One region of the Paenibacillus sp. FSL K6-1558 genome, then DNA from elsewhere that is predicted to be linked to it. Evidence: predicted binding sites of a transcription regulator. Region 1 holds the regulator's gene; the other holds the start of a gene.
What was found. Region 1 encodes Rex, which represses fermentation and respiration genes when NADH is low (regulators of the CRP and FNR family bind a similar motif). Its sites were predicted from a motif close to TTGTGAAATATTTCACAA; they were not measured.
Positions count from the first base shown of each region.

Region 2: MHI38_RS14380 (cytochrome ubiquinol oxidase subunit I) is a predicted target of Rex. The motif match lies at 2,950-2,967, and genes of this name have one in related genera.

Region 1 covers NZ_JBBOCV010000001.1:1,219,029-1,224,538, forward strand. The annotation lists gene MHI38_RS05050 (AAA family ATPase) at 1-239, opposite strand, end outside; gene MHI38_RS05055 (hypothetical protein) at 232-759, opposite strand; gene MHI38_RS05060 (hypothetical protein) at 1,093-1,623, opposite strand; gene MHI38_RS05065 (amidohydrolase) at 1,668-2,975, opposite strand; gene MHI38_RS05070 (redox-sensing transcriptional repressor Rex) at 2,959-3,615, opposite strand; gene dinG (ATP-dependent DNA helicase DinG) at 3,834-5,510, opposite strand, start outside.
Region 2 covers NZ_JBBOCV010000001.1:3,347,676-3,353,185, forward strand. The annotation lists gene cydD (thiol reductant ABC exporter subunit CydD) at 1-409, opposite strand, end outside; gene cydB (cytochrome d ubiquinol oxidase subunit II) at 411-1,424, opposite strand; gene MHI38_RS14380 (cytochrome ubiquinol oxidase subunit I) at 1,411-2,826, opposite strand; gene MHI38_RS14385 (hypothetical protein) at 3,199-4,530, shown strand; gene MHI38_RS14390 (glycosyltransferase) at 4,530-5,456, shown strand; gene MHI38_RS14395 (glycosyltransferase family 4 protein) at 5,458-5,510, shown strand, end outside.

The sequences.
Region 1 (5,510 bases):
TTGGCACTGTCCTGACCTCCAATTTCTTCGAACGTCAGTTTTGAAGGTCCTTTTTTCTTCCGTTTACGCTCTTGTCCAGCACCTACCGTAATCCCGCCGCGCATCTGCATCATGAATAACAACCCACCAACCAACAATGCTGCGATCAGAATCGGAACAATATTCACACCGATAAAAGCAAGAAAAATGATAACAACTGGGACAATTCCTATGGCTGCTTCTTTTGTCCATTTAGGCATTAGGCCACACTCCTATCTGACCGGGTACACGCGGCAGTATAATAAACTTGCTGGCTTCTCCGTCTCGCAGACTTACATAAACATTGTTGTCATCCATCGCCGTATTGACTTGAATTCCTCCTGTAGCCATCTTGGACAACGTCGGAGTAATCTCGGCGTATTGTTTGTTCTCCATCGCCTGGGCTACGGTAAACATGGCATCTCCCCACCAGTTTTCAAGCGCCTCATTGGAGTGGTCTACGACATCCAGTTTGAGCGCTCGGGAGCCGATCAGGTTCTGTCCTTCTCTATGAATATATTGCACCAGTCTACCTAAATCTACATTTGGCTTTAAATCAAGTTTCATTTGTACATCATTGCGGTTAATAGTTAACTGAACGCTATTAACACCTTCGTACTGAGTAACCATCTTTTCAATCGGACTCTGTACGGCTACTTGACGGTATATGAACCAACCTCCAAACAACAGGACGGCAGAAACTACGGCGGTTAGAACAATAGGCAATACTTTCAGCTTCAAATGAATTACCCCTCCCAAAATGAGCCCGTCCTTAATCTACAGGCTTGTATATTTAGCTGTACATCATGTCTGCAACGTTTATTGCAGATTTATTTGCGTTGTTCGTTAACTTCAGTACATATCTGAGTATATCACATCGTATATACAATTTCGAAGGCGAAAATATGAATAAATTAATAATTTTAACTATTTCATTGATGTTCAATGGTTTGAATGCCAAAAAAACCGGTTCAGTCGGTATCCCGTCTGCCGGTTTTTTGGCTTATTGTTATGTGCAACTATCTATGAATTGACCGTTTTATTCATCATCATAATGAAAGAAGATGTATGAAGTCAGCTGTTCGGTAACGTATATACCAGATCGACTTGCTCTCCGTTGCTAAATCGGTAAAAGCGATAATAGTTATGCGTATCATCGTTATAGTACACTTGCCACACATAGATATTGTTCACAACACCTGGCATGATCCGTTTGATCTCACCGCCTGGAACATCTGAGCTGAAACGGTTGCGAATCTGCATTTCGGTCATCCCGTTCTGCAATAACTCACTGTGCACACCTGCCGCGCCTTGTACAGGCTGATTGTTATTATCAAACTTAACCCAGACCATAATGTCCTGATTATCTTTGTTTTTAGCTGTCATCGTCCAGTATATGTTGTCAGCGCCACTCTTTTCGCCCCACACGTACTTCCGCAGTTCATCAGGTGCTGTAATGCCCAGCTGGTTCTGTGCCGATTCAATCGCCAATGCTTCTTCCTGCCGCTGATCCTGCGTGACATAGACGTAATATCGCTGAAGCCCAATCAAGATCAGAACGAGAATGAGCAGCGATATCCATATCCACTTCTTTTTTTTCTTCAAGAGTTGAACTTCCTTTCCCTAAAAGTGCGCATTGAAGTTGCCTCTTAACGCGCAAGCAATTGATCAAAAGCCAACTGGGATTCCCGCAAAATGCGCTCTTCATCCAGTGTTAAACATTCACCATGTTTTACGACTTGTTTGCCATCTACCCATACATGTTCCACATCTTTCGCCGAAGCCGAGTAAATTGCATGTGAAATCAAATCCGTGTGTGGATAGAAGTGAGCCTGTTCAATGTTGAGTGCAATAAAATCAGCCTTTTTACCGACTTTCAAAGCTCCAGTATCGTTCAGGAAGATGGACTTCGCACCGTAAGCTGTTCCAAGAAGCAACGCTTCCCCGGCAGGTACGGCGGTAGGATCACCGGATACTCCTTTATGAATTAAAGCTGCAAGTCTCATTTCCTCAAACATATCGAGATTGTTGTTGCTTGCCGGTCCGTCTGTTCCCAAAGATACAGTAACTCCTGCTTTCAACAAAGCGGGAACACGAGCTACACCCGATGCAAGCTTCAAATTACTACCCGGATTATGCGATACAGCGACATCATGACGTGCCAAGATTTCGATCTCTTCATCGTTGAGATGCACAGCATGCGCTACGAGTGAAGGACGTGAGAAAAAGCCATGCTTCTCCAAATGTGCCACTGGACGCATGCCATAATCTGATACATTCTGCTCCACTTCACGAAGCGTCTCTGACATGTGCGTATGGAGAGGCAGGTTTAGATCATGCGCAACTTGAACAAGCTTCTCTATGTAATCTGGAGGGCATGTGTAAGGCGCGTGCGGAGAGATTACGGTTGTGATGCGTCCATCCGCCTGTCCATTCCATTCACGAGCAAATGCTGCGGACTCTTCCAGCTTTCTCATCTGCTCTTCTTCCGAACACAGTCCAATGACACCCCGAGCCAGCGCAGCTCTAGCTCCTGACTGTTCAACCACTTTTGCTACCTGATCCATGTGGTCATACATGTCCAGGAAAGCTGTTGTTCCGCCTTTTAACATCTCAAGCACCGAAAGGGATGCTCCCCAATACACGTCCTCAGAAGTCATTTTGGCTTCCATTGGCCACATTTTTTCTTGTAACCACACTTGTAATGCCAGGTCATCACCATGACCTCGAAGCAGAGACATTGCCGCATGACCATGCGTATTGATCAGACCCGGCAGGAAGAGCAGTCCTTTTCCATCCACTTTAGGCAGGTTCTCGTCACCATCCGGCAGCGTCTCACCAATATGCACAATCTTGTTATTTTCAACGACCATATACCCTTGAATCACAGTCCAATTGGCACCTTCATTTACAGCAAATTTACCATTTTGGATTACCCATTTATTCGTTGTTGTCATCAAGCTCATCTTCCTTCCCGTTCTCCAAATAATAAGCCAAACTGAGCAAATCCGTTGTAAAGTCTGCATGATGAATCCGCACATGTGAAGGCGTTTTTAGAATCGTTGGCGCAAAATTCAGAATCGCCTCAATGCCCGATTGAATCAGTTGATCGGCAACATTCTGAGCTTCCGTGTCCGGCACCGTGATGATCCCGATACGAATGTTATCTTTCTGAACCGCTTCTGTAAGTTCTTCCATAGGTTTGACCGTCAGGCTATTAATTTTACTGCCAATCTTAGGCCCAAACGCATCAAAAATAGCGACAATTTTCATATTGTCCTTCAAATAAGCATTATAATTCGATAAGGCATGTCCGAGATTACCGGCCCCTACCAGAGCCACATTAATTTGCTGATCAATTTTCAAAATGTGACGAATCTTCTCGATCAGGTAAGACACATCATACCCGATTCCTTTACGACCAAAATCACCGAAATAAGCTAAATCTTTACGGATTTGAGCTGGATTCAAATCCAGTCGCTGTCCTAGCTCCTGCGAGGAAACCGTTGTCACCTCACGCTGAACCAACTCGTTTAAATAACGCAAATATACAGGCAGACGCCGTACTACCGCTTCTGATATTTTATCCGATTTCATCCTTGCTCCCCCTTACCATCGCCACGATTAAATAAATATTGAAAAGATGAGCATTCTGTATACATGCAATATCCATGCATGATGTCCTCATACAGAATGCCCGAATTATTAGGAATATAAGTTCATTAAAGCGCTGCCCTGTTCGAACTTTGTGAAGTCTTCTTCAAAGTTTAACGCCATGGTGAAGTCCAATGCAATGTTATAGCTTTACATCGTAATTATTTTTGAGTTTCTGCAGGTCGATCTAACCATTCAGCAATACGGGGAACCATCTGTTCTGTCAGCATATGCTCCATCTTTGGTCCCGGTAGCGAATACAGGAAGTACTTGCCGTAATAAGCTTCAATTACACGCGTATCATACACAATGACGATTCCGCGATCTTTGCCTGTCCGAACAAGCCTGCCGAACCCCTGCTTGAAGCGAATGACGGCCTGCGGCACAGAAAGCTTCATAAATGGATTTTTCTTCTGCTCTTGCAACAGTTCACTCTTCGCTTCCAGAAGCGGATGGTTAGGCGGCTGGAAAGGCAGTCTCACAATCGCAAGACAGGTCAGCGCTTCACCCGGAATATCCACGCCCTCCCAGAAGCTACTCGTACCCAGCAGGACTGCTGCTTTGGCATCTTGGAAGCGTCGGGTCAACTTCGAACGATTCCCGCTGTCAACACCTTGCCCCAGTAGCGAGATGTCATTCCCGGACAAAGCCTCTTTCAGTGGTTCATAGACTTGTCGAAGCATTTTATAAGAGGTAAACAGCACCATCATACGTCCTTGAGTTGCAATCGCCGTCTCAGCAAGAGAGTGCACCAGCATCTGTACAAAGTGCGCGTCCCCTACGCTCCCCTTCAGACTCGGGAAATCCCGCGGGATTACTAACAAAGCTTGTTCCCGATAATTGAATGGGGAAGGTAGCACCGAGGTCAGAAGCCGATTATTGTCGGCAGCTTCCTGCAAACCCAGTTGCTCAATCATGAACTGGAATGACTTATCCACCGACAGCGTAGCCGATGTAAGAACAACGCTTTTCTTTTTATCGAAAAACATCTCTTTCAATTGTGCGCTCACATCCACCGGAACAGCGTATAGCTGGAGTGACTTGCTACGGAACTGTCCGCTGGCCTCCATCCAGTACACGGTCTTGGCATCATCCATACGCATGAAGAATCTTAAATTCTCCTTCATCGTCGTCAGATCTTTCAAGAGCCCGGTGATATCAGTGATCAGACTGTCGGACTGATAATCATCCTGATCTTCTTTTACTTCGAGCAACAGTTTGTCACCCTTACGAACCAAATCACCCAATGTCACATAGATCTGGTTCTCCAAATCCTGCAACTCCTGCCACTTGGCAGGCTTCTGAGACGCTTTAAGCCGCAGCGAGAACTGTCCGGTCTCCCCTGGAGAAGCATCACTCCGTTCAGGCAAAAGACCAAACAGAGCATCGCTCAGACGATCCCACATTTCCTTCACTTCCACGGCGAGAGGAAACATCTGATCCACCATTGAACCCCACTGTACACCGTTCTCGTGCCCTGACAACTGAGAGCGAAGCATGGGAAGCTGACCATTACGACTATCTTTGAACAAACGGGTCAGTGTGTGTACGAGCGTAAAATACTTCATGTGAAGCCCCAAATGTTTACCCGCTACATCTTCAAGATGGTGCGCTTCATCAATGACCAGACTTTCATAAGCTGGCAACAGCTGATGAGCAGCCTTCACGTCTGTAAACAGTTTGGAGTGATTGGTAATCACAATATCAGAAAGTCCCGCCTCATGTTTCGCACGATGATAGAAGCACTTGCGGAACCACGGACAGGATCTACCGAGACAAGACTCGGACTCGCTCTGCACCGTTTCCCAGAAATCTCCTCCGCGTGCACTGAGGTTCAA
Region 2 (5,510 bases), 2.1 Mb from region 1:
TGCCCAACATACGCGGGATAAACAGCTCCAGATACGTTTTATATTGGGAAACCCCTTCACGTGCCAGTGTCACCAGATGTCCCGTACCTTCTGTCTTGGCATAACGTGGCCCGAGTCTAAACCATTGTTCCGTCATCTGTTTACGCAGATCGGTTCCGGTTCTCTCCGCATACCGCGTAGTGACAAGTTGTAACCAGAATGACAAGGCATAGCGGGCGGCAAAAGCAGCCAGAAACAGCAGCAGCACCGGATACTGTGACGAAACCGTGGCACCTTCGAACAATGCCGTAATCGCCTGTGCCAGCCATTTGGCCTGCATAATAATCGTCATCGCCTGCAACAGCACCAGCGCAGATGCCAGTGCGAGTACCGGCCGGATGCCAGGCAGCTTCATTAGCCCGCGTCCCATGTCAGTACTCCAGGTGGTGCTGTTCGTTCAGACGTTTGCGGAAAATATAATAACTCCAGATCTGATATCCAAGTACAAACGGCAACAAGGTGTACGCAACAATAGTCATCACTTTTAATGAATAAGGTCCCGATGCTGCGTTATATACGGTCAGATCAAATGCCGAATTGATGGAACTCACCATAACTCGTGGGAACAATCCGATAAATACGGAGGCAAAAGCAATGGCAATAACCGCACCTGTCATCCCTAAAGCCCAACCTTCTCGTTGCTGACGAATGAAGTAAACCGCAAAAGCCAGTGCCGTAGCACCAAGCAGAACCATAATCCAGAGCGCCCAGCCACGAACAGCAAACACATCGGTCATCAGATAGGTCAACAATGCGTATATTGCAAGCACTGCAACCAGCGGTATCATCAACTTTTTCGCCAGGTGAAGTGCCCGTTCTCTCAATTCACCTACGGTACGCAGGGAGGCAAATAACAGCCCGTGAACCAGACATAATAGCGTTACACTCAAACCACCCACAACGGTGTACGGATTCACAATATCCAGGAAACCGGCATGCATTTGCATTTGCTCATCAATGGGCAGACCTTTCATCAACGTTGCAAAAACAACCCCAAACAGGAATGGCAGTAAAGTACTTGCCACTACGATAATAAAGTCCCATGTTTTACGCCAGCGCTGCTGTTTCATTTTACTGCGGAACTCAAAGGCGACGCCGCGTCCAATCAACAACAGCAACACAACCACCAGTGGCAGATAGAATCCGCTGAACAGCGTTGCATACCAGTGCGGGAAAGCCGCAAACATGGCACCGCCTGCGGTCAGCAACCAGACCTCGTTTCCATCCCAGAACGGACCAATCGAATTGATTAATGTACGACGTTCACGATCTGTTTTGGCAATCAGACCCGTAGACATCCCTACCCCGAAGTCGAATCCTTCGAGAAAGAAAAAACCGATAAACAATACGGCGATCAGTACAAACCACAACTCACTTAGTAACAACGGAATACCCCCCATCTACGCCAAACGGATCAGCCGGCTCATCATGCTCGTCTGACTTATCGACGGCATATGGACCTGCTTTGATTTTGCGTACAAACAGATACACCATCACGATGCCAAGAACCGTATACGCCGCAGTAAAGGCAATCGTGGAGAACAAAATCATTCCTGCGGAAACATTAGGTGACACACCTGCCTCGGTCGTCATATACCCAAACACCGTCCATGGCTGTCTTCCGACTTCAGTCATAATCCATCCTGCGGAATTCGCAATAAACGGCAGGGAGATCGCAAAGACCATCAGACGCATAAACCAAGGTTTCGCCACTTCCAATTTCTTGCGCCAAGCCAGATATGTACCATACATCGCGAGCATAATCATCAAGCCGCCCGCAGCAATCATGACACGGAAGCTCCAGAATGTGGTTCGTACAGGAGGAATATAGTCTCCAGGTCCGTACGTCTGCTGGTATTCGGCATTCAGTTCTTTCATGCCTTTGACACTACCGGAAAATTTACTATAAGAGAGATAACTGAGTAATCCAGGGATTTTGATCTCACCGGAGTTCTCCTGTTTATCCGGGTCAATGGAGGCAATAACCGTCCACGGTGCCGGGTCTTCGGTTGTTGTCCAGGTTCCCTCACTTGCAGCCATCTTCATCGGCTGTGTTTCCACCAGATATTGAGCTTGGAAGTGCCCTGAGAAGGCCACGCCCAGCGAGGAGACAAGACCGATAATAACCGCGATGTTAAAGGATCTGCGGAATACTTCGACATCCTTCTTTTTCATTAACTTATAAGCACTAATGCCCGTCACGACAAAGGCTCCCGTCATTAACGCACCAAAAATCGTATGCGGGAATTCAACGAGAAACTGCCCATTTGTAATGAGTGCAAAGAAGTCATTCATCTCCGCCCGGCCATTATTGATGGCGAATCCAACGGGATGTTGCATAAACGAGTTCGCTGCCAGAATCCACACCGCTGACAGGAATGTGCCGACAAATACGAGCCAGATACAGGCCAGATGCACTTTTTTGGACAACCGATCCCAACCGAATATCCATAAACCGATAAATGTGGACTCCATAAAAAATGCCAGCAAAGCCTCGATCGCCAGCGGCGCACCGAAGACATCACCAACAAAGCGGGAATACTCCGACCAGTTCATACCGAACTGGAACTCTTGCAAAATACCGGTGACCACACCGACGGCAAAGTTAATCAGGAACAACTTGCCCCAGAACTTGGCCATCGTTTTGTAAATCTCTTTTCCCTTCGCAACATACAACGTCTCCATAATGGCTACCAGCAGCACGAGGCCAATGGATAGCGGTACGAAGAAAAAGTGGAAAATCGTTGTAAGTGCATACTGGATACGCGATAGCATAATCGGATCCATACCTTTACCCCTTCTTTCTGTTCGCTTTAGCAAGATACGTAAATGGCTTTGAAGCGGGCTTCTTCGCTGTCTGTCCTCCAAATACGTTGATGAACGTATTGTGCCAGATTACCTAATTTTCACATGTGATAATTATCACTAACTCGTCCCTCTTACGTAAAAAAAGTGACCTCGGTCACACAATAGATAAAATTAAGCCTATTTATCAGGCTTGTTCGTTGCCTGATTGGTCTTGACTGATGCACGTATTCATGGAAGTTGTTCATGTTTGGAGACAAATGCCCATATGTTAGTGTCAGACGGAGATATGTGAAGTGCTACAGCGGCTTTTTACATACCAAAAATCCCTTATCAAAGTGTGGTGAGTTACAAATGGAACATGCTGAACCGTTAACAGATGTGGATCCAAAGCCAAAACAGAGGGAAGAAGAGGATATAAAACAGGCAACAATGGACCTGTCTGTGTCCACAGATCTTGCCGTTCAATATGTGATTTTCCCGCGAAAAGGAGGCTGGTTATCCTTCCCCTACCCGGACATCGTTGCTTTATTTGCAGCTCAAGAAGGCACGATCTTATATGTCAGTAGCCGTACGGCTGAGGAAGAGGGATTACCAAAGTCCATTCAGGCGATCTCTCTTTCGGAGGCGGAGAACCGATTACAGGAACCACATACAGTTGCAATCGTCGCACACCCATACTGGCTTATAGCTGTAGCTTCACTACAACCTGAATTATGTATTGCACTACTGCCTGAACCCGTAGGAGATGAAGCCGCATCTCCACTCTGGGAGAGCAATATCTCCAGACTTGTCGGCATTGCCGATCTAGTGGCCACATCCTCGGAAACCCGGTATATGAAGCTGCTCTTTCAAGGTACCCGTGCCATCTGGCTAGGGGGAGAAGACACTTCACCAGCCGGTTACATCCATTATGACGGTACACGTATTCCACTGCGCGATTATGAGATATTTTTTATGCATGCACTTCAGCAGGTACTGACTGGTAAACCAGACCGCGTTACCACGCTTCAATGTCGTTTGCGAGCTGACTACTACAGACAGCTCCGAGCCAAAACAGGTGCTCATGAAACCATCTCGTTTCTTCTGTCCGCATATGAGTATTTACTGGAAGATTCACGTGCCGCCGCCTCACTCAAGGAAGCATTCACTCATGCTGTCATCAACGGAAGGCAGGATTGTGTGGTGTCTCATTACCGGTTCCTCTCCGCCATCTATGCGAGATCAGGTCAGATTGAAGAAGCTCTACAGGTGTTTGGCATCAGTGCAAATAACGAGCAGGAACGTCATCATTATGAGCAATTGTGCCGCTGGCTTGAAGCCGGAGAGGAACAGTTGGTTCGAGCGGAACTGCTGCGCATCAATGATGATTACGGCAGTGCTCTGCGCGTTCTGGATGAGCTTGGCGGGGAAACGGCAAGGCATTGGAAGTTCCGTATCTATCAGGAAACAGAGTGTGTGGAGGATGCGCTCGCGCTCGTTCATGCCAGTGATATTCAGGATGCGACCAGCCTTCTGCAATATCGACAACTATCCGGGACGGCACTGGCTCTTCGAGGGGAACGTCACGGTGCGGTAAGGCTGTTTCTGGAGACAGCTGTGGAGGATGAAGAGGCCTTAGCTCGGATTATGGAACTGGAGCTGCTCGATCAAGCCGTACAACAGTTGCTTGGGGAGGTGCCTTAATGATAGACCCGAAGAAGCGCAGAACCCCTGGAAGTAGGCCCGTTATGCATGATTCGCTTCAATCGTCTTCGAGTTCCGAAGCCCAAAGCCAAAACTTCTCAAGTCAAGTTCATCGCATCATTAACTCACGGATCGAAGAGGAAACGAATTCTTCCGCGAGCCGTGATGTAGAGGTAGACGCATACGAACAAAACTCTCCCGTACGTCGGGTGCGCAAAAATAAAAACAACAAGCTGACTGCCATGCTTCAGGTACGTAATGAGCAAGGACGGTATCTGGAAGAAGTGTTGCAAAATCTGAGTGAATTCGTGGATGAAATCGTCATTGTGGATGATGCCAGTACAGATGGAACACCGGAAATATGCAGAGCTTTCCCAAAAGTAGTTCGTCTTGATGTGTTACAGAAGCCACTGTTTGCCGAAGAGTGGCGCCTTCGCAACACGTTATGGCAAGCTGCCGTCAGTACAGATCCAGACTGGCTTCTCTCGGTAGATGCCGATGAACTATACAGTGCTGATGCCAAAAAGGCAATGCGCAAACTCATTGATCAGGACTACGCAGACTGGTTTGCCTTCCGATTCTACGATATGTGGGGTTGCCGAACACATTATCGGGAGGATGAGCTGTGGTCCATGCACAAACGTCACACTGCCTCCCTTGTCCGTTATATGCCGGGCTATCCTTACTTTTACCCGCAACAGAATCACCATGTTCCTCGTCTTCCCGCGTCCTGCACCGTGTTACCAGGGGTATGCACTGAACTGAAAGTTCAGCATCTCGGCTGGGCTGGAAGTTTGGAGGATCGGGTACGCAAATATTTACGTTACAAACGTATTGATCCGCATGGGGAATGGGGCAACCCAGCGCAGTATGAGTCCATTCTGGACCCTGAACCGCGCCTGCTCCCTTGGAAGGAGGAGTCGTAATATGGGTGTGGTCAGCATACTGACCCATAGTTTTACCGATGGTTACAACCGGGA